DNA from 4 places in the Rossellomorea sp. FM04394 genome. Region 2 is predicted to be linked to each of the others. Evidence: riboswitches for the same ligand, from Rfam matches in the RefSeq annotation. Region 2 holds a riboswitch; each other region holds the start of a gene.
What was found. A riboswitch is a leader RNA that binds a small molecule or an ion and turns the genes downstream of it on or off. The one in region 2 is predicted to bind cobalamin.
Positions count from the first base shown of each region.

Region 1: linked by a shared signal. The riboswitch ahead of metE (5-methyltetrahydropteroyltriglutamate--homocysteine S-methyltransferase) and the one ahead of ACCB35_RS12265 (ABC transporter substrate-binding protein) in region 2 are both predicted to bind cobalamin.
Region 3: linked by a shared signal. The riboswitch ahead of ACCB35_RS05915 (acyl-CoA thioesterase) and the one ahead of ACCB35_RS12265 (ABC transporter substrate-binding protein) in region 2 are both predicted to bind cobalamin.
Region 4: linked by a shared signal. The riboswitch ahead of ACCB35_RS08000 (ribonucleoside-diphosphate reductase subunit alpha) and the one ahead of ACCB35_RS12265 (ABC transporter substrate-binding protein) in region 2 are both predicted to bind cobalamin.

Region 1 is NZ_CP168654.1:3,481,403-3,488,911, forward strand. Features, by position in the region: gene pckA (phosphoenolpyruvate carboxykinase (ATP)) at 1-961, shown strand, start outside; gene ACCB35_RS17510 (lmo0937 family membrane protein) at 1,014-1,163, opposite strand; gene ACCB35_RS17515 (GNAT family N-acetyltransferase) at 1,397-2,185, shown strand; gene ACCB35_RS17520 (biotin transporter BioY) at 2,227-2,793, opposite strand; gene ACCB35_RS17525 (hypothetical protein) at 2,883-3,065, opposite strand; gene metE (5-methyltetrahydropteroyltriglutamate--homocysteine S-methyltransferase) at 3,185-5,485, opposite strand; cobalamin riboswitch at 5,638-5,823, opposite strand; SAM riboswitch class I at 5,893-6,003, opposite strand; gene ACCB35_RS17535 (hypothetical protein) at 6,099-6,296, opposite strand; partial or broken gene thiC (phosphomethylpyrimidine synthase ThiC) at 6,274-7,509, opposite strand, start outside.
Region 2 is NZ_CP168654.1:2,450,195-2,457,703, reverse strand. Features, by position in the region: gene ACCB35_RS12295 (MFS transporter) at 1-166, opposite strand, end outside; gene ACCB35_RS12290 (hypothetical protein) at 525-1,022, opposite strand; gene ACCB35_RS12285 (glycosyltransferase family 2 protein) at 1,019-2,134, opposite strand; gene ACCB35_RS12280 (phytoene desaturase family protein) at 2,337-3,842, shown strand; gene ACCB35_RS12275 (hypothetical protein) at 3,890-4,042, opposite strand; gene msrA (peptide-methionine (S)-S-oxide reductase MsrA) at 4,122-4,661, opposite strand; cobalamin riboswitch at 4,957-5,160, shown strand; gene ACCB35_RS12265 (ABC transporter substrate-binding protein) at 5,296-6,261, shown strand; gene ACCB35_RS12260 (FecCD family ABC transporter permease) at 6,224-7,282, shown strand; gene ACCB35_RS12255 (adenosylcobinamide amidohydrolase) at 7,279-7,509, shown strand, end outside.
Region 3 is NZ_CP168654.1:1,186,078-1,193,586, reverse strand. Features, by position in the region: gene ade (adenine deaminase) at 1-484, shown strand, start outside; gene ACCB35_RS05920 (flotillin family protein) at 781-2,292, opposite strand; cobalamin riboswitch at 2,495-2,684, shown strand; gene ACCB35_RS05915 (acyl-CoA thioesterase) at 2,832-3,305, shown strand; gene ACCB35_RS05910 (hypothetical protein) at 3,421-3,663, opposite strand; gene ACCB35_RS05905 (hypothetical protein) at 3,849-4,100, shown strand; gene ACCB35_RS05900 (hypothetical protein) at 4,149-4,511, shown strand; gene ACCB35_RS05895 (helix-turn-helix domain-containing protein) at 4,635-5,885, shown strand; gene ACCB35_RS05890 (S8 family serine peptidase) at 6,181-7,509, shown strand, end outside.
Region 4 is NZ_CP168654.1:1,586,880-1,594,388, reverse strand. Features, by position in the region: gene ACCB35_RS08010 (aldehyde dehydrogenase family protein) at 1-1,420, shown strand, start outside; gene ACCB35_RS08005 (ribonucleotide-diphosphate reductase subunit beta) at 1,736-2,773, opposite strand; gene ACCB35_RS08000 (ribonucleoside-diphosphate reductase subunit alpha) at 2,793-5,039, opposite strand; cobalamin riboswitch at 5,187-5,368, opposite strand; gene ACCB35_RS07995 (SurA N-terminal domain-containing protein) at 6,010-6,786, shown strand; gene ACCB35_RS07990 (hypothetical protein) at 6,913-7,089, shown strand; gene gndA (NADP-dependent phosphogluconate dehydrogenase) at 7,133-7,509, opposite strand, start outside.

The DNA of each region.
Region 1 (7,509 bases), 1.0 Mb from region 2:
ATCCGATATCCTTTCCATGCACTGCTCTTCAAACGTGGGACGTGAAGGCGATGTGGCATTGTTCTTCGGTTTATCCGGAACTGGAAAAACGACTTTATCCGCAGACCCTAACCGCCGTTTAATCGGAGATGATGAACACGGTTGGTCTCCGAACGGTGTTTTCAATATCGAAGGCGGCTGCTATGCGAAATGTATCGGCCTTACACGTGAAAAAGAGCCACAGATCTTCGATGCCATCCGTTTCGGTTCTGTCCTTGAAAATGTTGTCCTTGATGACAATTCCCGCATCCCGGATTATGAGGATAACACATTAACTGAAAACACGCGTGCTGCATACCCTCTTCAAGCGATGGAGAACATCGTTGAACCAAGTGTTGCAGGACATCCAAATACAATCGTATTCTTAACGGCAGATGCATTCGGGGTATTACCTCCAATCAGCAAACTGACGAAAGAACAAGCAATGTACCACTTCTTAAGCGGATATACATCCAAGCTTGCAGGTACGGAGCGAGGGATCACTTCACCACAAGCAACATTCTCAACATGCTTTGGCTCACCATTCCTGCCACTTCCTGCAACCCGCTATGCCGAGATGCTTGGTAAGAAAATCGATGAGCACAGTGCACAGGTATTCCTTGTGAACACCGGGTGGACTGGTGGAGAATACGGTGTTGGTAACCGCATGAAGTTATCTTACACTCGTGCCATGGTTCAAGCAGCCCTTGAAGGCGAACTGACTCACGTTGAAACAGAAACGGACGACATCTTTGGTCTGAACATCCCTGTTCACGTTCCTGGTGTTCCGGACGAAGTGCTTCAACCAAAAAGAACATGGTCCAATGAAGCAGCCTATGAAGTGAAAGCAAAAGAACTTGCCCATAAATTCAACGAGAACTTCAAGAAATTCTCAAACGTACCATCTGAAATCGAACTAAAAGGCGGCCCATCCGTTAAGTAGTCTATATACAAAGGTCCGTCCCTCATTGTTGAGGGACGGACCTTTGTTATGGTTATAATCCTTTTTTTCGACCGGTGATTCTGTTAAATAAAAATACTACAATGGCAATAACGAGTAAGATATGGATGATGGCTCCCCCGATTTTAAAAATCAATCCAAGCAACCAAAGGACTAAAAGAATTCCAATAATGGTCCAAAGCATGAGTTTTCCCTCCTAATAACTGTGATTGATGCTAAGATTCCCTATTTCGGTCCATTTAAAACCATACATGGTATTTCCATTAAAAATTATGCAGCTATTAGTAACTTCTGTTAGTCCAACTGAATTTATGCAAAACATTCTTGCTGTCATTTAAATTTTCCTAAAAATAATACTTTACTAAATATTTCTAATTTTGGTATGATAATGATTAAAATTCACGAAGGGGAATTAAAATGATCAGACAGCTTACAGAAGAGGATCATGATATTTGCCAGCAGCTCATTCATCGGCAGCCGGCTGAGAATTTGTTTATTATCGGGGACATTGAAGCCTTTGGGTATGAACAGGATTTCCAGAAGATCTGGGGCGACTTCGATGAGGAAGGAAATTTAAGAGGAATTCTTCTTAAGTACCGTGAAAATTTCATTCCGTTTTCAATGGCTGAATTTGATGCTGAAGGATTCGCCGCTATCATTAATGGACATGAAGACTACAGCATCGTTTCAGGTTTAAGACGGATCGTCACTGAGGTTGAACCCTTTTTATCCAGAGAAATTAAATCAAAAAGACATATGTATTATGCGAAATGCGACAACACCGAATCAATGGATCGACAAGACCTCCCAAAAGTGAAAGAGGCTACCCTCACTGATATTCCTAAACTTGTGGATCTGTTGAACAGCATTCCTGAGTTCAGCGGCGGGGATTTTTGCGTAGAAAAAAGAAAACATAGCATGGAAGCCGGAGTTTCCAGAAGCTATTACGTAGAAGAAGACGGTAAATTTGTTTCTTCCGCCTCTACAACCGCTGAAAACAGTATGTCTGCGATGATTGTCGCTGTTTGTACCCATCCGGAGTACAAGAAAAAAGGATACGCGACGGAATGCATGACGAAGCTCTGTCGGGACGTATTAGAAGAAGGAAAAGAATTATGCTTATTCTATGATAATCCTGAAGCAGGGAAAATTTATAAGCGTATTGGATTCAAGGATATAGGATATTGGTCTATGTATAAATTTTAGTAATAAAAAAGTTGACTCCCAACAAAGAGTCAACTTTTTCACTATGCTGCTACTTTCCGATTCCCGATCAACCGCGCCTGAACCAAACGTTGTCTAACGGTAATTCCAATCCAGCTTGCAAGGAACGCTTTAATAAGTCCAACTACGATAAATGGATAAACACCTGCTGCCATCGCCTGACTCCAGCTAAGGTCAGCAACAAATTTCAACTGAATGGTACCCAGGATCAATGTAATCATCATCCCAACTGTATTGGCAACCATCGCCATTGGAATGGTGAATTTTGTTTTTTCAAGAATGAAGCCTGTAAAGAAAGCCGCTGCGATAAAGCCAAAAATATAGCCTCCCGTAGGCCCGACAAGTACCTGTGCACCTCCACTGAAGCCCGCAAATACAGGCACACCGACTGCTCCCAGGGCTGCATAGCATACCATGGCGAACGCTCCATATCGGCTTCCAAGAATCGTCGCCGTAATTCCTACTGCTAATGTTTGCCCACTGATTGGAACGAGTGGCAGTGGAATCTCGATTTGAGCAAAAATCCCCGTAATCGCAGCAAAGATGGCACAGTGAATGATCACCCTTAGTTTTTCTCCGTTCACTTTCAAATCCCCCTTGTGTATGTAAACTGTTTATAACATTAAGTTAACACAATTTAAAGGATTTTGGGAAGCTTATTTTTTCTCCCTTTCGTTTTTTAATTGGGAGCATAAACATTACATATCTTTTCTTTTGCCTGCCATTCTAAAGCGGTTTTTAATGAAATCCTCCCTTTTGGGAACTCATCCATCCCCCTATCACTCACCAGGTACAGGATGGTACGATTTGGGTGAAGTTCATTAAATACTTGAATGATTCTTCCTATGGCTATGTATGACATTTTCTATTCTCTCCTTATGAACAGGACGCAATCCCTTTCAACTGCGCCCTGCGTCTTAAAAATGTGGATCAAAGGAAGGTACAGCTACACGCGACCTATATCTCTTCGTTCCCCGTCAATTATCTTTCCTTTTTAAGCAACACCTCTTCACGCACTTGATCCGCAGCTTCCACCATGGTCTTAAGCGCTAAAACTGTCTCATCGATCCCACGTGTTTTCAAACCACAATCCGGGTTGACCCAGAATAATTCGGGATCCAGCACTTCTAGAGCCCGATGTATATTACGGATTAATTCTTCACGCTTCGGCACCCGGGGACTGTGAATATCATATACCCCAAGACCTATACCTTTGTCATACGTATGATCTTCAAAAACATGGATCAATTCCCCATGACTTCTTGATGTTTCAATTGAGATGACATCAGCATCCAAATCACTGATGGCATCTATAATATCTTCAAAATCCGAATAGCACATATGGGTATGGACCTGGGTTTGGTTCTGTACAGATGAAGTGGCCAATCTGAAAGCATAAACGGCAGCCTTTAGATATTCCTCCCAATTCTCACTCTTTAAAGGGAGTCCTTCTCTAAGTGCCGGCTCATCGACTTGTATCATCCGAATCCCATTGGCTTCTAATTCCTCTATCTCTTTTTGGAGAGAAAGTGCGATTTGATTCGCTACTTCATATCGTGATACATCATTCCGAACAAATGACCAATTTAGAATCGTGATCGGGCCCGTTAACATCCCTTTAACCGGTTTATCGGTTAATGATTGAGCATATATGGTTTCTTTAACCGTCATCGGTTCTTTGAAATTCACATCACCATATATGAGTGGCGGCTTCACACATCTGGAACCGTATGATTGTACCCATCCAAACTTCGTAAATTGAAAACCTTCTAATTTCTCACCAAAGAATTCAACCATATCCGTCCGTTCGAATTCACCATGTACAAATACATCAAGGCCGATTTCTTCCTGAATTATAATCCAGCGTTTTATTTCCGCATGAATATATTGTTGATACTCCCCATCAGAGAGCTCGCCTTTCCTCCACTTCAACCTCTGCCTTCTTACTTCCTGGGTTTGAGGAAAACTGCCGATTGTAGTGGTAGGTAGAAAAGGTAATGAAAAGTACTTCGCCTGTTCCAGCTTACGAACATGGAAAGGAACCTTTCTACCGACATTATTTTGGTGCAATTCTTCAACATTTTCCTGCACCTCCCTATTATTACGCAGCGGTGATTCGTTTAAATTCTTAATCGCCGTTACACTTTGAACGATCTCATCTTCTATTGTATCAGCTCCGTCACGAATCCCCTTTGTTAAAATTGTGATTTCATGTAATTTTTCATCAGCAAATGATAGAGCGTCAATGAGGGGACTGCCAAGTGTTTCTTCATTCTGCAAGGTTACTGGTACATGTAGTAAACTGCAGGATGGTTGAATGATTAAGCGATCACTCGGAACATACCCTGCAATGAACGATAGAAGCGTATGGGTATCAGTAAGACGACTTCTCCAAATATTCCTTCCATCGAGAATTCCGGCAGCCAAGATTTTATCCTTAGGAAAACCAAATCTTTTCAGCGCCGCCAAATTCTCACCACGATCATGCACAAAATCTATCCCTATGCCATCTACCGGGAGTGCTAACACCCGCTGGTACCTTTCCAAACTATCATAATAGGTTTGCAGGATGATCTTTAACCCGGGGCAGGATTCTTTAAGCGTTTGATAGACTTCTTTGAATTGATCCATCTCTTCATCCCCGATGGAAGTGCACAAGATCGGTTCATCCATTTGTACCCACTCTACACCCTCTTCCTGTAATTCACGCAATACTTCAGCATAAAGAGGGACAAATTGATCAACAAGAGTTTTATAATCACCGGTTTCATACCCTTTGGACAATTTCACAAAAGTGAAAGGACCTAAGATAACCGGTTTACCTTTTATACCCAGTTTCTCTTTTGCCTCTCTATAAAAATGCAGGGGACGATTTTCCACTAACTGTGGTGCGATCCCATCAAGTTCAGGCACGAGATAGTGATAGTTGGTATTAAACCATTTTGTCATTTCTAATGCCACCGCGTCCTTCGCGCCTCTAGCCATATCAAAATACGTTTCAAGAGAGACCTTCCCCCCACTATAATGAAACCTCTCGGGAACCAAGCCGAACATGACGGCTGTATCAAGCACATGATCATATAAGCTGAAATCTCCAACCGGAACTAAATCAATCCCCTGATCCGATTGCTTCTTCAAGTGGTTGACTCGTATTTCCTCCATTTGTTCTAAGAAGGAATCCTTTTCTATCTTCCCTGCCCAAAATTGTTCCAGCGTCTTTTTCCATTCACGCTTTTCACCGATCCTTGGATATCCTAAATTCGAACTGATCACCTTACTCATTCAATCCTCACTCCTTATACTTGAGATGGTTGTCATCAACAAAAAAATCTCTCTTTCAAATGAAAGAGAGATTCATACGTATCACTAACTAGAGTTGAGACATTCTTGTATTCTCAACACGTATTCCTCACCCCTCTCTATATCCACGTAGAGCATAAGCGCATACAACAGGCAGGTCTCCTGACTTAGGTTCACAGCTTCTTATCCCTTCCCATTTCAATAGAAATAGTGGTTGAATGATAAGTCGCTCCCCATTACAGTGGCGGGACCGTGCCGGATTTTCACCGGTCTTCCCTTTTAGCTGAGGATGGCTCAGCACCTATTGCATTTATCTATTTAATTTTTCTTTCATAAAAACGAAAAGCCCTCTCTTGCGATAGAGAGGGCTTCATGTTTATTAGAATCCTCTCTTATTTTCCAAAGCAAAGTGCTTTGCAGGAATTAGCACCTTTTCAACACATCGGTTGAATGGTTGCCGGGTTTCACAGGGCCAGTCCCTCCACCACTCTCAATAAGAGTTACACATATATATTTACTATTCCGAAATTTGTAATAATCGTAGCATGGTACATATACGCTGTCAAAAGAAATTTAATCAATAGCTTACACGTTTCTAATAATAGGTACTTTCTACATAGTGACATTTGATACAAGACCTTGTTACATCCGTTTCATAGAAGACATGCCTGCAGTTTTCCTGAATGCTCTTCACTTCTTTTTCGAGTTGGATGACTCTCTGATTGAGCTTTACGATTTCATTCTTCAATTTCAGTACATGACAAGGAGGTTTATCGGTAGATGTTTGATCCATTTTCCACAAACTCCTTCGATTTTTCTTTCAATCCTTTTTCTATTTCCTTATGAACATCATTCATGCTAGTCTTCTTTATTCCCCTTATGTCATGTGATATTCTCATTGAACAAAATTTCGGGCCACACATTGAACAAAAATGGGCCGTTTTTGCCCCTTCTGCAGGAAGTGTTTCATCATGGTACTCCCTTGCACGTTCCGGGTCCAGGGATAAATTAAATTGGTCATTCCACCTAAATTCAAATCGAGCCTTAGAAACGGCATTATCTCTGACTTGTGCCCCTGGATGGCCTTTCGCCAAATCCGCTGCATGTGCTGCTATTTTATAAGCAATGACACCCTCTCGCACATCATCTTTATTCGGTAATCCCAGATGCTCTTTCGGTGTTACATAGCATAGCATAGCTGTTCCAAACCAACCGATCATGGCAGCCCCTATGGCAGAAGTAATGTGATCATACCCCGGTGCAATATCTGTCGTTAATGGCCCCAAGGTATAAAAGGGAGCTTCATGACAGATTTCCATCTGCTTATCCACATTCTCTTTAATCATATGCATCGGTACATGACCAGGGCCTTCAATCATGACCTGTACATCATGCTTCCAAGCAATTTTGGTTAGCTCGCCTAATGTTTCAAGCTCGGGAAACTGTGCTTCATCATTCGCATCAGCAATTGATCCTGGCCTTAAACCATCTCCTAAGGAAACGGAGATATCATAGGCTTTTAAAATCTTACATATATCTTCAAAATGTGAATAAAGAAAGTTCTCTTTATGATGGGCAAGACACCATTGCGCCATAATTGAACCTCCACGGGAAACAATCCCTGTTGTACGATCAGCCGTCAGATGAACATACCGCAATAATACACCTGCATGAATGGTGAAATAGTCAACACCCTGCTCCGCCTGTTCGATTAATGTATCCCGGTACACATCCTTGTAAGATTCTCTGCAATTCCGTTTACTTTTTCAAGTGCTTGATAGATCGGTACCGTACCAACAGGGACAGGGGAGTTTCGAATGACCCACTCCCTTGTTGTATGAATGTTTTTCCCTGTTGATAAGTCCATTATGGTATCGGCACCCCAACGAGTTGCCCACGTCATTTTCTCCACTTCTTCTTCAACGGAAGATGATACGGCAGAGTTTCCGATATTCGCGTTTATTTTCACATGAAAGTGACGGCCGATGATCATCGGTTCACATTCA
Region 2 (7,509 bases):
AAACACCTCCACTCCAAAACATGAGCAGAATCAAAATTTGAGAAGAAGTTAATCCTCTTTCAAAATAGAATAAAGTTAAGACCGGCTGAAGAAAACTGATCGTACCAAAAAAAGAGATCCAAAATAGCATCCGAATATTATGGGATGCAATCGTTTGTTTATTCATTCATATCTCCTACTTCCATTTTTGTACTATATGTCCTGGAAGAAGGAGCGTCGTTTCATGTTTAAAGAACCTAAACGTTCACTCCTCCTTGAGATGAAAGTGTTTTGAACGTTTTTTGCATGTTATTTCCCCCTCGTAATTGATGAAGTAAGTTTAGCATACTGATGAGAAAAAGAAGAGACTTATTTGTTCGACAATTTTCTGCATAAGGGATTTATTGATGAAGGAGTGGGGGGGGGATGAGGGAACCGAGCAAATCGGGCGATTTATGGCCTATTATTGTAGTGGAGGACTTCCTCGGTTCTTATTTCTTAAAATGGACAAATTTTTATAAATTTATGCACTATTTGAAAAATGCTTAAAAATGTGGGGTCTTAGTCTTACCTGGTCTCGATTCCTCAGGTGGAGCATGTTGAACCATTATTTGTCCAATTCTCATTCGATTGTAGCGTTGCACGAGGATAAGTGGGAGATTAAATAGAATTCCATATATAAACATCACCCAGGACACAATGCCATTATTTAGAATATAAAAGAATGGTGCCGGTAACATTTGCAGCCAGTGAGATAATTCAGCACGATTCAATTCGTTAAGGAAGGTAACTCTACCCTGATGAGAAAATAGCCCGATATCATTCTTATTCAATCCTCCCCGAAACCATCCCCCTGTATCGGGTATATGCTTCTTCCATTTTTGGATCCTTACGAACCTATACATACCACCCCCTGCTTCCATTTGAAGTGGTTGAAAGGGGGCGGACAACTTCTGGAGTTGATGTGGGGTCAATCTGGAAGTTTTATAGGAAACAAAGAAATGAATACTTACCCATGCAAAAATATTTAGAAGGATGATCATTTCATTTTTTCATCCTTCCCTTTTTCTATATAAACATATCGATCCTTCCATTTCGTGTTTTTCGTGAAAAATGTAGTCAAAACGGAGTGGGAAAAAGTCACAATGAAAAATAGGACATGGATTGGAAATAAGAGCGTATCAAAAACGGTGAAATTCCCTATCCTACTAATTATGAAATACAAGTAAACACTTAAAAAAATGTACTGAATCATATAAGTATATGGGTTTGTCCATACCATTACCGGCGAATGGATGACGAAAGAAGTGAGAGAGGCAATCCACAAAGAAGAAAGTCCCAATAATATGATATTTGTCGATTTGGCCCCAGAAGCGAAACTTTTCGACCACCCTCGGAATAACCCACTTAATCCGTTACCGTACATTCTCATGGAAATTGCATTTCTTCCGCTGACTGCTTCTACGGATTCACCACATTTTTTTGCACGTCGACTCAAGGCAAAATGCTCCACCATTTCTCCTTTGATTGCTTCGTGGCCTCCGATTCGCTGATATACATCTCTAGAACACAGGAAACACTGACCAAAGCCACCTGAAGGTTTGAACAACCCTGAAAGGAGGTGGGTGACACCGGTTGAAGCGAATACCATTAAATGAAACATCATGGATAATGTTTCATATCCACTATTCATCCTATGATATGGGTGAATGCTTAGAACTCCTTGAAATTGCTGTCGTTGATACGTTTCGCATATTCTAAGCAGTCCTACTTGCTCAAACCATGTATCAGAGTCGACAAACAATAAGAATTCACCCTTAGATGCTTTCACTCCATTCCAACAAGCCCATGATTTCCCGTTCCACCCACTTGGCAGAGGGGGGGAATCGATGACTGTTGCTCCGAATCCTTCAGCTATATCCTTCGTGCGATCCTTTGATCCATCATTCACAACGATCACTTCTACTGGCTGAATAAATTGCTTCTGAATACTCGATAATAAATTTCCTATCGTCTTTTCTTCATTCCTGGCAGGAATGATAATGGAGCATTTTTTTACGAGAAAGCTATTCCTAACGTGAATGGACTTTTTGACTGTCGGGATTCTAGTGAAAAGAAAAACGGTAAGAATAACAGACCATAACCAAATATACATATTTTCACCCTCTAATCTTTTAATTTGTATGGACATTTTAACCATTTTGGTTGAAGGTGATACGTTTATTCTTCAGGATAGGATGTTTTGGGCTGATTCCTTCTACGTTAATTCATGGTATGAATTTAAACAAAATGGGTACAATGGAAAGCTGAATAGGCGATTCAGCCGAAAACGATCTTTCTCGTTGGGAGGAAATGAAATGAAGAAGAAAGTAATAGTAGTAGGAGGCGGCTTAGGAGGTATGTCAACAGCCATCCGTCTTGCCTCAGAGGGATATGACGTTACGATAGTTGAAAAAGGGGAAAGGCTTGGCGGAAAATTAAATAAAAGAGAAGGAAAAGGCTTTTCTTTCGATACAGGACCTTCCATCCTTACGATGCCTTGGGTACTGGAGAAAGTCTTTGCCCATGCGAATCGCGACCTTCATGATTATGTAGATATTATGAGAGTGGAACCGGGCTGGAGGACATTTTTTGAAGATGGGAAGGTGCTGGATGTATCATCGGATCTTCCGACGATGCTTGAAGAAATGAAGAAGACATCTAAAGAGGATGCGAGTAACTTCTTTAACTATTTAAGCTACTGTGGGAAAATGTATGAACTTACAATGAAGAGCTTCTATAAAAAGAGCATCAATGGCTTGCAAGACTTACGTTCAATGCATCCGGTCAAAGAATTACTGCAAATGGATCCAATGAAATCCATGGATACTGCAAATCGTAAATTTATTAAAGACAAGCATTTACAGCAGTTATTTAATTTCCTTATCATGTATGTCGGGTCTTCGCCTTACCATGCGCCAGCCATCATGTCACAGCTCACTCATGTTCAGCTAGGTCTTGGTGTCCATTATGTTAAGGGCGGAATGTACAAAATTGCTGAGGCAATGGCTAAGGTGTTGCAGGAACTCGATGTAGAGGTCCGCTTAAATTGCGAAGTGGAAGATATACTTACATCAGGCAGCCGTACTGAAGGAGTCCGAACGAAAATAGGAGAAGAGCTGAAGGCGGACATCGTTGTATCCAACTTAGAGGCAATCCCTTGCTACAAATCCCTATTAGCTGATTATCATGAATCTTCAAAAGAAGTCGATGAATTAAGCAAATATGCTCCAACAGTTTCGGGGCTGGTGCTGCTACTCGGGGTAGATCGTAAATATGAACATCTCGCTCATCATAACTTCTTTTTCAGTAAGGATCCGAAAAAAGAGTTCACGCAGATCTTTGATGAGCAAAAGCTTTCTGACGACCCGACGATTTACATCGGCATCTCTTCTAAATCGGATCCCACCCAGGCTCCTGAAGGGAAAGAAAACATGTTTGTGTTAACACACGTGCCTCCATTAAAAGAGGGGGAAGATTGGACCCAATATAAAGAATCCTATCGCTTCAAAGTGCTGGATAAATTGGAGAAGATGGGTGTTACGAACTTAAGGGATCATATCGAATATGAATATACTTTTACTCCTAATGACCTTAAAAGTCTCTACGGGGCTAATGGCGGATCTATCTATGGTACGGTCACGGACCGAAAGCTTAATGGAGGTTTCAAGGTTCCGAATAAGAGCAGAGTGCTCTCAAATATGTATTTTGTGGGAGGTTCAACCCATCCGGGTGGAGGGGTGCCAATGGTCACTCTTTCCGGACAGCTTACAGCGGAATTGATCTTGGATGAACAAGTGAAGGTAAATCGTTTTATTGGATAAAAATATAAGGTGATGGTTTGATGCATGATAACCATCACCTTATATTTTCATTCTGAACTATGATTATCCACCGTATCCGAATTGTTTACTTTCGCCTCGTCCTGAGCTGGATAGGGATCAAAAAAGTTCACCAGTTTTCCTGGACCTTCATATCCCACGACTTGCTCTTTATCGTCTTTGACGGGATCATTTTTCTTCATATAAAAACTCCTTTCTGCCAATTAGTTTGGCAAAAGGAGTTTTTTTCATTCTCCAGGAATGATAAATTTTTTAAAGTCCTTAAGCTTTTGGGTTTTCCCAATGACTCTCAATAAATTCGTCACGACCAGATTTTGCCCGGTCTTGTTTATATTCATCGGGATTCTTTTTGTAGAACTTTTGATGATATTCTTCTGCCGGATAGAAGATTGAGGCAGGAAGGATCTGTGTGACGATTGGTTTTTTAAATCGGCCACTTTCTTCTATTTCCTTCTTCGTGTTTTCTGCTAAACGTTTTTGTTGTTCGTTGTGATAGAAAATGGCTGTGCGATACTGGTCACCGCGATCATGGAATTGTCCTCCGTCATCAGTCGGATCAATCTGAGGCCAGTATAGTTCTAATAATCTTTCATAGGGAAAGAGAGCAGGATCGAAGGTGATTTGAACAGCTTCAAAATGCCCACTGTTACCGGCTTTGATATCCTTATAGGTAGGGTTCTCAAGATGCCCTCCTGAATAACCTGACACGACATCAATAATACCCGGTAGTTCATCAAAAGGTTTTACCATACACCAAAAACAACCGCCGGCAAAAGTAGCGACTTCTTTCTTTTCATTCATTGCGAAAACCTCCTATACATATGCCGCTCTAAAGTAGTAAAGCGATAGCTTGAAAAAGATTTTATCATGAAAGGGTGGAAGCCACAATCAATTAGCTTCAAAGCCTATTTGCCTATATGGTTTACTAAAAGTGCGTAATTGATAACTCACATCAACAGAAGCTCTCTTCCTATAGGCACACGATCAACTTGCATTACGCAGGTAGATTCAATCATTCTGCAAATTTCAACAAATTCGTAAAAATCAATTCACTAACGATGATAACTTGTGTATAATTCATGTGAACGGAACAATTACATATGATACGAGATTAGGTGAAGCGGAAGTTTCTTTAACAAACTTTTTAGCTTCATAATAGGGAAGTTGGTGTAATTCCAACGCGGTCCCGCCACTGTAAATGGAAGTGAGCTGTATGAATGCCACTGTACCAATAGGTATGGGAAGGTGCAGCAAACAATGACCATGAGCCAGGAGACCTGCCTAATGTCTTTCGCACCAAATCTACGCGGATAGAAAGGTGTAATGTGCATGTCTGACGGTATGAAAGCCATTTTATGCATTTTACACAACATCTCTAGTCCCACTGGAGATGTTTTTTTGTCTGGGAATAAGTTCATTTACAGGAGGAAAACGTATGAAACACACATTCAAAATCATTCTTGCACTACTATTATCTCTTGGACTCCTTTCAGCATGCGGTACTGATGGTGAAAGTGTAGAAAAGAAAAAAAATAGCGGGGAAGTCAGTCAGGGACAATCTGCTTTTCCTTTGTCAGTAAACGACGCCCTGAATAATAAAGTCACGCTGGAAGAGCAACCTAAGCATATTGTTTCGTTGATTCCAAGCAACACAGAAATTTTATTCGAGTTAGGGTTGAATAAGGAAATTGTGGGGGTTTCAGATTTTGATAATTATCCAAAAGAAGCGGCGGCGAAAGAAAAAATAGGTGGAATGGAATTTAACGTTGAGAAGATCATCAGCCTGAATCCGGATTTGGTTCTCGCTCATGAGTCCACAGCTGTTTCGGCAGAAGAGGGGCTAGAACAGCTTCGAGGTGCAGGGGTAAAGGTATATATCGTACGTGATGCCAATAGCTTTGAGGAAGTGTACACCACGATGGAAAACATCGGCATATTGGTCGGAAAGAAAGATGAAGCTGAATCCGTCATTTCGGAGATGAAAGCTGATCTGGAATCCATTAAGGAAAAAGTCAGTGGTGTATCTGAGAAGAAAAAAGTGTATGTAGAGGTGTCACCTTCACCTGACATATATTCTACTGGTAAAAATACATTCATCGATCAAATGCTATCACTTGTAAATGCCGAAAATGTAATGAGTGACCAAGAGGGGTGGGTCCAAGTAAACCAAGAAGCAGTCATCGCTTCAAATCCAGACATTATCATTACAACATACGGTTACTACAGCGAAAACCCTAAAAAACAGGTGATGGGCCGAGAAGGATGGAAAGACGTAAATGCTGTGAAAAATGAAGAAGTTCATGACGTTCATTCTGACCTGGTCACACGCACTGGCCCAAGACTGGTTGAAGGAGTAGAGGAAATTGCAAAGTCGATCTATCCGGAGCTATTTACAGAATAAAATATGGATAACATACGGATTGGCAGTATCGTTTTTACTATTCGCTCTTCTCGCAGGTATATCGATTGGAACCATCTCAATCCCACCAAAGGACATTTTGTTCATCGTCGGAGCTAAATGGTTTGGATACCATCTACCGGAAGAGACGGATCCGATGTTTACAAACATTGTGTATTCAATTAGATTGCCCAGAGTATTATTGGCATTATTGGTTGGAAGCTCCTTAGCTATCGCTGGAGCTTCTTTTCAAGGGCTTTTGCGAAACCCGTTGGCGGATCCATATACATTAGGCGTGTCTTCAGGAGCATCAGTTGGAGCTGTTATTACCTTGTTTTTTAATTGGAGCATTCCGTTCATTGGAAAGTTTACGCTTCCTTTTCTCAGTATTCTTTGTTCGATTATTACCGTGTTCCTTGTATTATGGTTTGCACAAAAAGTTGAAAGAACGATGAAGGTAGAAACCATCATTTTAACAGGAATTATTTTCAGCTCTTTTTTAGGGTCCTTTATTTCCTTAATGATCGCCCTGACTGGAGAAGAATTAAGACAAATCATTGGTTGGCTTCTTGGGAGTGTATCCATGAGAGGGTGGGATTACATTGCGATAATATTCCCGTTTTTCCTCATTGGAGTGATTTTGTTGTTCTTTAATAGCAAGGAACTGAATGGCATGAGCTTTGGTGAAGACCAAGCCCATCATATCGGGATATCCGTACAAAAGAGAAAACTCCTCATCTTAATTGCTGGAAGTATCCTGACAGGAGCGGCTGTCGCCGTTTCAGGTACGATTGGATTTGTTGGTCTTGTGGTCCCTCATTTTCTGCGAAGGATGGTAGGTCATGATCATAGGCACTTACTTCCTTTGTCTATCATAGTCGGCGGAGGTTTTCTCGTTCTGGCTGATCTTATCTCGAGAACCATCATTGCACCGACAGAACTTCCAATCGGAGTGATAACAGCCCTGATTGGTGCCCCCATGTTTGCTTATATTCTCCTAAAGAAAAGAGGTCTTTCATCATGATCGATATAAACGGGGTTACAGTAGGATACAACGATGAAAAAATCGTGGAGGACATGAATTTTCATATAGACAAAGGAGAATTCTTTGGGATTCTTGGACCTAACGGCAGTGGAAAGACCACGCTATTAAAAGCAATGACGGGACTACTTCCATTAATGGAGGGGAATATCACATTAAAAGGAAAAAACCTGCATCATTTTTCTTCAAGAGATTTAGCCACAGAAGTA
Region 3 (7,509 bases), 1.3 Mb from region 2:
TATCCCTTCTATTCAACAGGACCAACTTAAAATGGCTGTCATTGAAAGACATAAAGGGACAGGAAACATCGGCTTGGGCATAGTAAAGGGTTTAGGATTGAAAGAAGGAGCCATCGCCACAACCATTGCTCATGATTCTCATAACATTGTCGCAACTGGTACAAATGATCGTGATATGCTGCAAGCCATAGAGTCGCTTAACGAAATGAATGGCGGCCTGGTGATGGTGAAAGGCGGAAATGTCATTGCTTCTCTTCAGTTACCGATTGCCGGGTTGATGTCTGATCAGGGATTTGAAGAGGTGGTATCAGGGCTCAGGGAGTTGAAAAATGCGTTTATAGAAATAGGATTTTCCGGGGACTTTAATCCATTTCTGACTCTCTCTTTTCTCACATTGCCTGTTATCCCTGAGTTGAAGCTGACGGATTTAGGATTGTTTGATGTTAATGGTTCCCGGCATATTGAGGTTGGGGTAGAGGGTTGATGGGTTTGTTTGGCTGTTGAATTATGCTCTTTTTTTGACAGTTAAATTAATATGTATTTTCACCTGTTTAATTCCTTGGGAAATTTAACTGTTGATTTTTAAAATTTATTTAACAGTCGAATCGTCCACAATCTGAAATAGATCTGCTGTACCAGGTACAATTTATCCTATTTGTACCTGGTACAGTGGTCATAACAATAAGTGCCAGGCACAGAATCAACATTCCGTGCCTGGCACTCATTTTATCCCACTCAAAAAAAGAGATGTCTCCATACACCCGAGACATCTCCTTCACTTTATTTACTTTGACTCTCTTCTTTTACGTCTGTTTCTTCCTTTTCGTTCGTCACTGCGACTTCCTTGTCAGCTGATTCAGAGATCGCTGGCTGATAAGGTCTCTCATGGGTTCGGTTTGCATATGACTTCAGTAATTCACCTACATCGATGCCTGTCATCTCACGCAATGGTTCCTGCATATCAAGCATCGTTCTGGTGATGCTTTTCCCAAAGGAAGGGACTCCCTGGCCATTACCGGAATCAATGATCTTAACGGATTCGATGTTGTTAAGCGGCTGGGCAATTTTCTCTGCGAAAACTGGCAGCATTTCGATTAGTTTCTCAGTAATGATGACATCTCCATGTTTCTCCATTGCCTCAGCAAGCAGTTTACGGGATTCGGCTTCCGCCTTACCACGTTCCCTGATAACATCGGCTTCGGCAGAACCTTCTTCCCTGCGGATCTTGGCTTTCGCCTCCCCGTCAATTTCAGCCTTCCGAGCTTCCGCTTCCGCTTTACGAGTGGTTTCGTAGTATTCGGCATCGGCTTTTGTTTTACGCACTTTTGACTCTTCTGCTTCAAGCTTGACTGCACGTTCTCGCTCGAGGAATTGAAGCGTTAATTCCTCTTCCTTCACTTCCTTGGCTAATTTAGCTTTTTCCAGCTCATAGGACTGTTCGGATTTTGCTCTTGCCCGCTCTGTTTCTTCTTTGAAGGATGCGTCTTTAATATCCTTTTCTTTTTTGGATTCGGCGATCGTGATTTGACGCTTGTATTCTTCTTCTTTCGCTTCCTGATCGGTTTGGGCACGGTGAATACGGGTTTCTCGCTCTGTGTTTGCTTCTGCAATTTCAGCTTGCTTGCGAACCTCGGCGATACGTGGACGACCAAGATTTTTCAAGTAGCCATTTTCTTCGTCTGCATCCCTTATGTCAGTCAACCCGAGTGACGTAATTTTGAAGCCCATGAGATCCAGCTGCTTCTGGGCAATTTCCGAAACGTCAGCGTTAAATTTCTCACGGTTGCTGTTGATGTCTTCAACAGTCATTTTCGAAAGAATCGCACGAAGATTACTTCCCAGCACTTCGATGATTTCATCTTCAATTTCTTTTTGATCCTTACCAAGGAACTGCTCAGCGTAGTTCGCAATTCCGTTTAATGTGTCGGCCACCTTCACCATGGCCACTGCGTCTGCAACGATTGGTACTCCGCCATTTGTGTACACTCTCGGTGTCGATAATTTCAATTGGAAACTTGTTAGATTAACAGGTGTGGATGTTTGGAAACGTCTTAACCTGTACCCACCACCCCTGATGATTTTCATGGAACGCCCTTCCTGGTCGGTGAAAATATTCGTTTCCTTTTCAGGATCCCCCAGTTTCGGTCCGGTAATGATCAGTGCCTGGTTGGATCTCGCTGTACGATAGCGGAACCTCATCCAGAAATAATACGCGATCCCTGCAATAGCGGCAATAACCAGAACAGGAATAAGGAACATGAAAAATCCGATAATACTTAACGATCCTAGCATTCTGACAACCCCTCTCAAACTTTTCTATAAATCAGTCGAACAACCGATTTATTATTTAATAAAATTGCTAGCTACACTATTATTTACGGAATAGTTGTAGAAAAGTTTCAATATTTAGGTAAATTTTCTAATTTATATCCATTAATACCCACCAAATAAAGCCCTTCCTTCTCATTCCTGTGATAAAATAAAAGCGTTCACAATTTAAACATTGCTCATTGGTGAAGATGATCAGGTCATCTTCTTAAAAGGGAAGTTGGTGAAAGTCCAACGCGGTCCCGCCACTGTAAAGCTGAGATTTCGTATGGTTCCACTGTTTCGCATCGAAATGGGAAGGAATATGAAATTGCTGACGCTGAGCCAGGAGACCTGCCAATTGAGAAGAACACAGAGTTCCTACGGGAGATAGGAGGGTGTTGCGCTAATGAGACGTCACAAGAGGAATTATAGTACTCAGAACGTTTACCTGGAATAGCCGCATCTTCTTTTCAAAGGAAGATGCTTTTTTTATTTCAGAAATTAAACTGGGAGATGAGAAAATGGAACAAGCTTATTCGGTAGAGCGTTCAAAAACCATACAAACAAAATTGGTATTGCCACCAGACACCAATCATATGCAAACGATTTTCGGAGGAAAGATCCTTTCCTATATTGATGAAATTGCGGCACTATCAGCAATGAAGCACTCCAGCTCAGTCGTCGTCACGGCATCGATTGACTCCGTGGATTTTTTGTCGTCTGCAACGGTCGGCGATGCGTTAAGTCTGGAAGCCTACGTTACGTCTACAGGTCGAACATCCATGGAAGTATATGTAAAGGTCTACTCTACGAATCTCGTAACGAGTGTCAAAACCCTGACGACTGAATCATTCCTTACGATGGTGGCCGTTGATGAAAATGGAAAACCGAAGCCGGTGCCAAAGGTCATTCCACAAACGGAAGAAGAAGTGCGGCTTTTCAAGACGGCTCCTTTGCGAAAAGAGCATAGAAAAAATCGTGCGCTTATTTTGTAAACAGCCCGTGATTGTTGACGATCGAGACTACAAAAACACTCAGAGTTTTCTATGCTCTGAGTGTTCAAGAATGCCAATCTACTAAATAAGATTATTAGGAAGTACACCTCTTTCCCTAATTCCCCGTTCTATATGGCACCATATATTTAGTAAAGTAGGCTCCAACAAATAGGAATACAATGGTTAGAAACCAACTGATGATCCCCCTGAATCCCAGCCAATGAGCCAACAGGTTCATTATTGCAATCATGAAAAAACATATGGATGGTAAAGCTGTCTTAAAACCAGTAATACCTGCCGCTTTCCTTTTCTTCACTACATAAAAAATAGAGGAGCATAGTGAGATAAGCAGGATCATTGTGAAAATAACCGGTACCAAAAGGGATTCCTCCTTCTAAACTCTTATTTAACCTCCACTAATAATCATATCACTTTTATATAAAGAATTAGCCCATAATTTAGTAAAAGGAATACATATTGTGAAACTTCTTCCATCATTATCCGTATGAATAGTAATAGTAAATAATAGGAAGAGGGATAAGGTTGAAAAAAAATTTTGTCTTACTTGACTTGTTGATGTATGTAGCCCTGCCCCTTTTCGTATGGAATATCATGAGGGATTACATTGGAGATTATTATGCTATGCTCCTCTTTTCTGTTCCAGGAATCATCTATACGGTTTATCGTTTTATCGAAATGAAGAAAGTAAATACGTTTGGCTTGTTCATTTTAGTCACGCTGATTGTCGGTACTCTGATTGACGTTCTGGCTGGTTCCTCCCTCCAACTCCTTTGAAGTAATGTATACTATGCCGCTGCTTTAAGCTTATTTTTCTTCATTAGCATGTTGTGCCGAAAACCGATTTCCCTTTTCTTTGGACTTGACTTCGCAGAACTTCAAGGATACGACCGTTCCTTTTGTAAGCGACTCTATTATAAAAAGCCTCTCTATCGGATTTTTCAATTAATCACTCTATGTTTTGCCTTGAGAAGTGGGATTCTGGCAATTGTTAAAGCATGGCTTATTCTGGAGTACGGAGTTGAAGCATTCGATAAAGGGATAATAATCCGACAAGCCTTTAGCTGGATCATGACCGGGATTACGGTTGCTGGTTTCATATATATTGGAAAAATAATACAGAATTCACCCCAATTAGTGAAAGAAGTGCAGATGGAATTTAATGAGGAAGAGAAAAAATCAGTTTAGAAGCTCAGCTTCTATTGGATTTGGATGTTATTGCCTTCAGACCTCCGTCTTGTTCGTAACCTATAGAATACAGAGAAGATATTTCCTATAATGGATAATAAAATAGTTCATTTGGGGTGTAGTATGATCGAAGGTAAATTAATTAAATTTCATCGTGAAGATTCGGGTTTGACTCAAGAGCAGCTTGCACAGGGGATCTGCTCTACCACACATCTCAGTAAAATCGAAAGAGGAATCACAGAGTATTCCAGTGAAATCACTGATTTACTTGCGAGGAGGCTCGGAATCGATATGGAAGCAGAACGTTCCCGCTATCATTCCCTGCAGGTGAAGTTGTCAGAGTGGAACGATGCCATCATTATGATTCGGACGAATGACATCGATCAATTAAAAAAAGAAATTGAAAAAGAGCCCTTACGATTTCTTTCCGACTTTTTTGTTCACTACAACCTATTATTGGCAAGATATTATCTTTTTTTTAATAAACTTGGAAATGCAAAAGAAATACTGGACATGTTCGAACATAAAAACTACTCTCTTTCCCCTTTCGAACAGAATTTATTGCTGCATGTCAAGGGAATCTATCATCATTCAACAAGGCAGTTTAACTCTTGCATTAAAGTATTAAAACAGATTGACGATGAATATCCGAACTCCGAATATTATTTTCATCTGGCATTAGCCTATCATTCCATTCATTCAAACACTTTTGCCTATTATTATGGGCAAAGAGCTTTGCATTTTTTCCAAAAAACACTGAATATCCTTAGGGTTATCGATTCTGAAACGTTGATTTTAATCCAATTGAATGCCAAAGAACCCTTTGATATGGAAGAAACCAAACAACAGTACGATAAGCTCCTCAGAGTCTGTGAATCCGTTAATTCCAAGGAAAGGGCACATAAAATCCACAACAATCTGGGATTCGAATATTTTAGGAGAAAACGATATTCTGAATCAAAAGAATCCTATGAAAAAGCATTAAAACTTATCAATGAAGATACCCCAGCTTCCCATTATCTAGTCACACTTAGCGGATATATACTGGCTTGTTTGAAAGGGAATCTGCTTTCTTTTGAAGAGCTCAATCAATTAGCGACAAAAGGCCTGAAAATGGCAACTCAGCATCAGGATCCCACCTACGTATTCTTTGAAATATATTTACTTACCATAAAAGGAAATGAACAAGAATTATATGAGTATATTGAAAATACAGCTCTCCCCCATTTCATCAAAACGGGGAGCAAGTTGATGTATCAGCATTATGAAAGACAACTATTCTTATATTTTGTAAAAACCGGGCAAACAGACAAAGGATTCAAGCTTGCATCCGATAAAATGTCCAATGAGATAAGCTATTATGAATTAGAGTAATGACACGACGAATGATAAAAGGAGGTATTCTTTTATCATTTTTTTTCTGGCTGATTTCTCCTTGACTGTTGAGTCAATCTACTTGGTGTATCAAAAACCCCAACTCAATACTCTTTTTTCACTACTTTTCTCCTACTCCCCCTCAAGATCAGAAGGTAAATCATCAATTCCAGACCAATGAGTAGTTAAATAGACACTGTATAAACCCCCATACAAACATCCCAGCTTACAATTTACAATCAAATTGTAATAATATTTCGAATTATGTCTCCAAAACTACAGAAAAGAGGTAGAAATGATGAATGGATCTTCCATCGCAAAGAAATCAGCTGTGATTGCATTATCCACTGGATTACTCTTATCCCCCGTATCGGGCTACTCCTCTCCAACAGCTACGGCTGCGGATTGGAAAGCAGAAACGATTTTGTCTTCTTTGACAGAAGAGCAAAGACAAGCCTTGCATCAACTGGAATTAAATAACACCGAGGGTCTCCAAGGATTTCAACCGAATGAATTGGCATCCACTGAAGAGATTTCCGTCATTGTTCAATTTCAATCCAAACCTGGGCATGTAGCTGTACTAGAAGCTGCAGTAAAAGGAAAAACGGTAAAGAAAGAAGACGCCAAAGCCCAGGTGGATAAAGAACATAAGATGTTTAAAGAAGATGTTGCGAAACATCTATCTCCCAGTCTTGTAAAAGGAAAGAAGATAGAGCCGAAAATCACTGAAACCTATAAAGAATCATATAACGGTGTTGCCATGACGCTTCCTGCCGATCAAGTTGAGCTGCTGCTTAACTCCAAAGCAGTCAAAGCTGTATTTAAAAACCATTCCTATACAGTCGATCCGGTTCAACAAGACCTTCCTGATGATGTAGACCGTGAAATTACGACATCCGTTGAAAGCATTCCTTATTTAAAGGTGGATGAATTACATAAGGAAGGAATCACAGGAGACGGAATCAAAGTTGGAGTCATTGACACAGGTGTCGACTATAACCACCCTGATTTAAAAGATGCCTACAAAGGTGGATATGACTTTGTTGACGATGATGCAGACCCAATGGAGGCAACGTATGAAGATTGGAAGAGTACGAGTGAACCAGAGTTCAGTTATACGGGAAATTCCTATTATACTTCTCATGGTACTCATGTATCCGGAACCATTGTAGGACAAAACGAGAATGATAGTGAAGTATCGGTAGAAGGTGTTGCCCCGGATGCAGACCTATATGTGTATCGTGTCCTTGGTCCTTACGGAAGTGGTTACACAGAAGACGTCCTTGCAGGAATTGAGAAATCGGTTCAAGATGGTATGGATGTCATCAACCTATCATTGGGAGCAGGTGTCAATGATCCTTATTATCCTACTAGTACCGCTCTTAACTATGCCGTATTAAACGGTGTGACGGCCGTTGTTTCAGCAGGGAATGCAGGACCAAATGACTTCACCCTTGGCTCTCCTGGTACAGCTGCTCTAGCTTTGACAGTCGGGGCGAGTGATGTCCCCGTTGCCCAAACCACTTTTACCGGTCAAACGACAAATGGCTGGTCAACCGGCATTGTGAGTATGGCCAGAGGATTTGCTCACACATTTGCCAGTCTGGAAGAGCAATCACTGGAA
Region 4 (7,509 bases), 860 kb from region 2:
GGGAAGCAGTGAGAATTTGATCCCCAATAAAAACCCATTCAATGATAAAGAGCTTGGTTCCTTTAAAGCTGCCAGTAAAGAAGATCTGGACACCGCATATAAATCAGCTCAAAAAGCTCAAGAAGCCTGGGCGAAGGAACTTCCTCAAGTAAAAAGAGAAGTGATGGAAAAAGCCGTCCATGTCGTCGAAAACAATCAGGAATTGATCATTGATTGGCTCATCAAAGAGTCTGGCAGCACATACATGAAAGCGGCAGGCGAAGTGAAGGTCTCCATTAATAGTATGAAGGAGGCGGCAACCTACCCTTACAGAATGGAAGGAAAAATCCTGCCTTCTCAAGTGCCCGGGAAAGAAAACCGTGTCTATAGAGAACCACTGGGAGTTGTGGGAGTAATCAGCCCCTGGAATTTCCCTTTCCATTTAGCTGTACGCTCAATCGCAACGGCTTTAGCAACCGGAAACGGTGTGGTGGTTAAACCCGCTACCCACACCCCTGTGACAGGCGGATTATTATTTGCAAGCATCTTTGAGGAAGCGGGACTCCCAAAGGGATTACTGAATGTAGTCGTCGGAAAGGGGTCAGAAATAGGTGATGATATCGTCACTCACCCGATTCCGCGTTTAATCTCCTTTACAGGTTCCACTGAGGTGGGACGTCGGATAGGTGAGCTTGCTGGAAAGAACCTCAAGAAGACTGCTCTTGAGTTAGGAGGGAATAACGTCTTCATCGTCTTGGATGATGCGGATCTTGATCAGGCGGTTGAATCTGCCCTATTCGGTAAGTTTTATCATCAAGGACAAATTTGCATGTCTATAAACCGGATCATGGTTCAAAGAGGCATGTACGATAAATTTATCGAAACCTTTGTATCACGTGTAAAAGAACTAAATGCAGGAGATCCTTCAGATAAAACAACCCATATCGGTCCTTTAATTGACCAAGATCAAGTAGACCGAATCCTGAAGGATATTGAAAGCAGCAAGGAACAAGGAGCGGAAGTTGTATTAGGAGGCAACGCTGATAAAAATTTATTGCACCCTACCGTAATGACTCACGTAACCAACTCAATGCCGATTGCGAAAAATGAAATCTTCGGACCTGTAGCAGCCATCATCCCGTTTGAAGATGACGATGAGGCGATCCGCTTGGCCAATGAACATCCTTATGGGTTAAGTGGGGCTGTACATTCAGCTTCTATTGAGAGGGCGACGAATCTTGCACACCAAGTTCAGACCGGGATGATTCATATTAATGATGAACCTGTGAATGATGAGCCGCACATGCCATTCGGAGGAGAAAAGGATTCTGGTCTTGGCCGTTTCAATGGCGAATGGGCTCTTGAAGAATTCACAACGGTTAAATGGGTCGCCGTTCAACATAAGAGAAGAGATTATGGACCTTTTATTGAGAAGAAATAAGTCAAAAAGCGAGTCGTGATGACTCGCTTTTCTTATGGGATGATTGTAATGCAGTTTTATAAAATCTGTAAATAAAAAACTGCTTTTCAATGAGAAAAATACAGCATTTAGCTCTGAAAAACGCATTTTGAAAGGAAGTTGGTCCATTTCAATAACAAGTTACCAAAATTCCATTCATTATTATTTAAAGTTGACTGGATATCAGCCATATTTTCATTTTATCGGCGATATTCTGATTTTATCAGCGAAATCAGTACTTTTATCGGCGAAATTTCAAATATAACGGCGAACTGGCTAATCACGACTAATCTAATTTTATAGTTCATCAAACCCATTAGCATCCGAAGTCTTCGTATATTGTCTTGATTTCTGTTCAAAGAAATCGGTCTTCCCTCTGTCCACTTCCTGATAGGCAATGATCCATTTTAGAGGATTCGATTTATACCCCTGGAATGGCTCTTCAAATCCCAGCTGCTTGGCTCTTTTATTCGCCATGAATTTAATATAATCTTCAAGATCGCTCATTAACAGCCCATCAACGTGAGATCCGATGATTTCCCTTCCCCACTCAATCTCCAGGAGAGCCGCCTGTTTGAAAGCATCTTGTCCAAAGTAACTCAGCTCTTCCGTTTGATAAGAAGGGTTCTCGTTCAGTACCTCTTTAAATATTTTTTCAAATAAGCCGACATGCAGTTGTTCATCCCGATTGATGTAATTGATCATCGTAGAGGTCGCCACCATTTTCTGATTTCTGGCCAAATTGTAGAAAAAGGCAAACCCGGAGTAAAAGAACAATCCTTCCAGAATCACATCATAAATAATCGACTTTAATAGATTCTCAATGGTTGGGGATTCGACAAATCCTTTATATCCATTCGTGATAAATTCATTCCGCTTTTTTAAGATTGGATCGTTCTTCCAGAAATCAAACACTTCATCCTGTTTCTTTTTGGACACGATACTGGATAACACATAACTGTACGAATGGTTATGGACGACCTCCTGCTGTGCCAGAATGATCATCAGTGCATTCAGGCTGGAATCAGTGAGATAGTCTGCCACTTTACCCGCGTAATCTGTCTGCACACTATCTAGGAGAGCCAGAAGGCCGATAATTTTCAAGAAGGACTCCTGCTCCCTTGATGAAAGAGTAGGGAACTGCTTGATATCCTTTGCCATGTTGATCTCAAAAGGTGTCCAGAAATTCCCGAGCATTCTCTTATATTTCGGATATGCCCACGAGAACCTGACATCATCCCAGTTTAATATATTCGAGCTTTTCCCGTTTACGATACCTGTTGATTTATTTGGGGCCTTTGAATCTATTAAGATTCGCTCCTTTAATTCGTTCACGTTCTCTTCTTCCTTCCTGTTAGCTATGGCAGCTTTCGCATTCTTCAAAATTTGAAACAGATGTTGATCGCACATAGTAGGTAGTTTTCAATCCTGACTTCCATGCATCTAAATGAAGAGACAATAACTCTATCGCCTTGATGTCATTCCGCACATACAAGTTAAACGATATTCCTTGATCTATATGACGCTGTCTCATCTCATTCTGTTTAATACTCCAGTGCTGATCTACGTTATAAGCCGTTTTGTAATACCAGGTGGTCTTAGGCGATAAATCAGGGGCTGTCACGGGAATCTTATAATCCTTCTTTTCTTCCGAGTACTCTAATCTGAATAAAGGATCTATACTTGCAGTGGATCCCGCTATGATCGAGGTGGATGAATTAGGTGCCACGGCCATTAAATACCCATTTCGGATTCCTTTTGAAGAAATATCATCCTTGAGTGCATCCCACCTAGGTCCAGAGTACCCTTTCTTTGAAAAATACTCTCCTGTGGACCAATCTGAACCGCTGAAATATGGATAAGAACCTTTCTCTATTGCTAATTCATGACTGGCTTTTATCGTGTAATAGGCAACCTCCTCGTAAAGGGAATCACAATATTCAACGGCTTCATCGCTCTCCCATTTCAACCCTTTTAATGCAAGGAGGTGATGCCACCCAAAGGTTCCTAATCCAATCCCCCTATAGCGCCTGTTTGTCAATTGGGCTTGCAGGACTGGAAGTTTATTAATATCTATGACATTATCAAGTAATCTTACACCTATGGATACGACTCTTTCCAGTTCATCATCCATGATTGTTTTAGCTAAAGAAACAGATGCCAGATTACAGACGACGTAATCTCCGGGAGATTTATAGGTAATGATTTTCCCGTCCTTTATAACCTCTTCTTCCATGACTGTCGCACTCATATTTTGGGCGATTTCCGTACATAAATTACTACAGTAAATCATCCCTTTATGCCCATTGGCATTTAGCCGGTTAACTGAGTCACGGTAAAACATGTATGGTGTTCCTGTTTCGAGCTGGGAAATCAGGATCCGCTTAAAAATTTCAATTGCCGGGACGACTTCCCTTGAGAGATCGGGATATTCTACACACTCCCAATACTTATCCCTGAAAGAACCTCCTCCATCATGTTCATCATAATAATCTTCCAGTGAATACCCCATGACCACCCTTACTTCATGAGGATCAAATAAATACCATTCCCCTCTCTTCTCCACTTGCTCCATAAATAAATCAGGTAAGCTGACACCCGTGAAAAGGTCATGGGTACGCTGTCTTTCATCTCCATTATTTAATCGTGTATCAAGAAAAGGAAAAATGTCCTTATGCCATACATCTAAGTAAACAGCGATCGCTCCTTGACGCTGACCTAATTGATCAACGGATACGGCTGTGTTATTTAACTGCTTCATCCACGGAATGACACCTGAACTTACTCCCTTGAAACCTTTGATATTACTTCCCCGGCTTCGGACCTTCCCTAAATAGATACCAAGTCCTCCACCGTTTTTACTTAATGTGGAAACATCTGTATTGCTGTCGTAAATACTTCTTAAATCATCTGCCACCGTATCAATAAAACAGCTTGATAACTGACCATGACTTTTGCCGGCGTTGGCGAACGTAGGTGTTGCTACCGTCATATACAAATTGGAAAGTGCCCAATATGCTTCCTGAATGAGCGCCATCCGCTTATCACGGGGTTCGTTCATAAAGAGTGTCATGGCGATTATTAGAAATCGCTCCTGCGGTAATTCAAGGATTTCACCATCATGGGATTTAGTTAAATACCGCTCTGACAATGTCACGATCCCTATGTACGTAAACAGATGGTCTTTAGATGCGTCCATGATCCTCCCCAAAGAGTCAATTTCATCTTTGCTATAGGATTCCAATAGTTCGGTCGTAAATAGTTTTCTATCAGTCAATTCTTGAATTAATTCATAAAAGGAACTGTACAGCACGCTTTCTTCAACTCTCCTTGAATAAGCGACGGTACGATAGAGTTTCACTAAATATAATTCTGCAGCAACATACGTCCAATCAGGTTCATGTGCAGAAATTCGTTCGACTGCCGTGAGGATCATGAAATGGTATAGCTTTTCTTTGCTCGATTCAGATTGACCTTCTGCATACTTAAAAGTCTTTTCATCGAATTCTTTAAAAGGTAGGTGTGGAAAGCGACTGTGGAGTTTTGTAAGAATCGCTTTCGCTTCCATTTTGATCCTTTGATCCTGTGATACGATTGACATCATCATTCCTCCCAAATTTATACAGTGTGGGAAGGAGTCAAAAAAAGCCCATCCTTCTTAGCGGATGGGCTTTATGTACGATAGATATATGCATAGGCTAAACGGCCTATTCCAATCCTCGCTTTATCCTCCCAATTCCCGAAGAAGATAATACATGATAAACAAGGCAGGTCTCCTGACTCATGCTTCACCCTACTCTAAGGCCTTCCCATCGTATACGACAGTGGCAGTTCCTTATTTCGTCAGCACTTACAGTTGCGGGGACAGCTCCGGATTCACACCGGATTCCCTTTTAAGTCCATTCAGACACCCTATTCACAGGTCATTATCAATATATAGTTGAATTAATGAAATGGAACACAAAATGTTGTGTTCTGTTAAATCATAAACGATTAAAAATAATTTTACAAGTGAAACTATTTATTTTGTTTTGAAGCTAGAATCTTTTACTAGTATCACGCTATTACACTCGTAAAGTCAAGATATGTTATAAAGAAGGAAGGAAAAATCCTTCCTTTGAAATATGCTTATAATTATTATTTTCCATGAAAAGAATAGGAGAAGATTGAATAGTATGTTCAAAAGGACACTAGTCCCCCGACACCTTCATATATGTTAGTTGAGAAAATGATAAGCACTCTCTATAATTCAAATAGAAGGTTGTTTGACAGTATTCTTTGGTCCCCAATATTTTTTATAGGCTGTTTAAATGGAGGAAGATATCTCGATTTAAACAGCCTCTTTTTTTAGCAGCAGGGTTCTTACATTTTCATTTCTGCCCGGCAGTTGACAGTCGGATGTAACTGCATACATTATAGTGAAAGAGGGACCTATTAGTAATGCACTGTATTTCAACCTTATTACAATCTATACTTTTCGGCTTAAATACTTTCTTTTTACTGGCTTTTCATTTAAAATGCGCATTAAGTGATTTTTTGAAATCACACCTTACTTCTGAAAGGAGTCTATTATGAAAAAATTATTAACGGCTTTACTATTGACATTATTAACGATTGGACTAGCCGCTTGCGGTTCGAACGAGGAGAGCCAAAAACAAGCTAACGATAAAGCGAAAACAGAAGAAAAAAGCGATGGACAGGCTCAAGAAGAGCAAGCGAAGCAAATGGAAGAAATGCAGAAGAAAATGGATGAACAGAAGGTTGAAAAAGATAAGATCGTTGCCATTGTAAACGACGAAAAAATTAAAGGTGAAGATTTCAATAACGTATTGACTCAATCACAAATGCAGTATCAACAGATGGGACAAGACCCGACAAGTAAAGATGCAGCAAAGAAAATAAAAGAACAAACGATTGATAGTCTAGTTGGACAAACACTCCTTATGCAGCAGGCTGATGAAAAAGGCTACAAAGCATCTGAAGACGAAATCAATAAACAATTGGAAGAAGTTAAAAAGCAGTATGGTGATGAAAAGAAGTTTGAAGACGCAATGAAAAAAGCCGGATTTACGATGGATGAGTTAAAAACTCAAATCGCTGAAAACATCAAATACACAAACTACGTTGAGAAAGAAATCAAAGTAGGAGAAGTCTCTGAAGAGGAAATGAAGAAATTCTACGATCAGTATGCAAGTCAGCAAGGTCAAGGTGAATCAAAGGACGCACCAAAATTCGAAGAAGTTAAACCTCAGATCAAGACTCAGTTAGAACAACAGAAAAAACAAGAAAAACTTGTTCAGCATGTAGAAGATTTAAAGAAAAATGCTAAAGTTGATGTAAAAATCTAAAGCATCATTGTAGAAAGCCACCTATCCAGATAGGTGGCTTTCTTATGTTCTATTCCCCCATTATGTTTTTCTCTGATCAAGAAGGGTATGGTACAACAACGACTCATTAAGGGAGGATGAAAGATTATGACGAAGAGGGCCAATGACAATCCCGAACAAATCAATCAAGATCATGACGGCATTCTCGATCAGCATGAAAGTGAGCAAAATGTGGATCCAATTCCCCTCGATGACTTAAAAAAAGAGCAGCTGGACGAGAAAAATAAACATCATACGAAAGATGACTCATCAAGCAAAGAATAATACGTAAATCAAAAGCCCTGTGGGATTCCCACAGGGCACTCTTTTATTTAGATAACCAATCCGTATGGAATGTTCCTTCCTTATCCACTCGCTGATACGTATGGGCTCCAAAGTAATCTCGTTGGGCTTGAAGAAGGTTGGCAGGCAGTGACTCAGAGCGATAGCTGTCATAATATGCTAAAGCACTCGCAAGACCTGGTACAGGGATCCCTAATTTAATGGCTGTAGCCACCACTTCCCTAGCTTCCTCCTGATAGTTTTCTACGATTTCCTTGAAATATGGGTCAAGAAGTAAATTCGTTAATCCCGGTTCACGATCATAAGCTTTCTTGATTTCTTCCAGGAAGCCTGCACGAATGATGCATCCACCTCTGAAGATCATGGAAATCTCGCCGGGCTTCAGGTCCCAGTTATACTCAT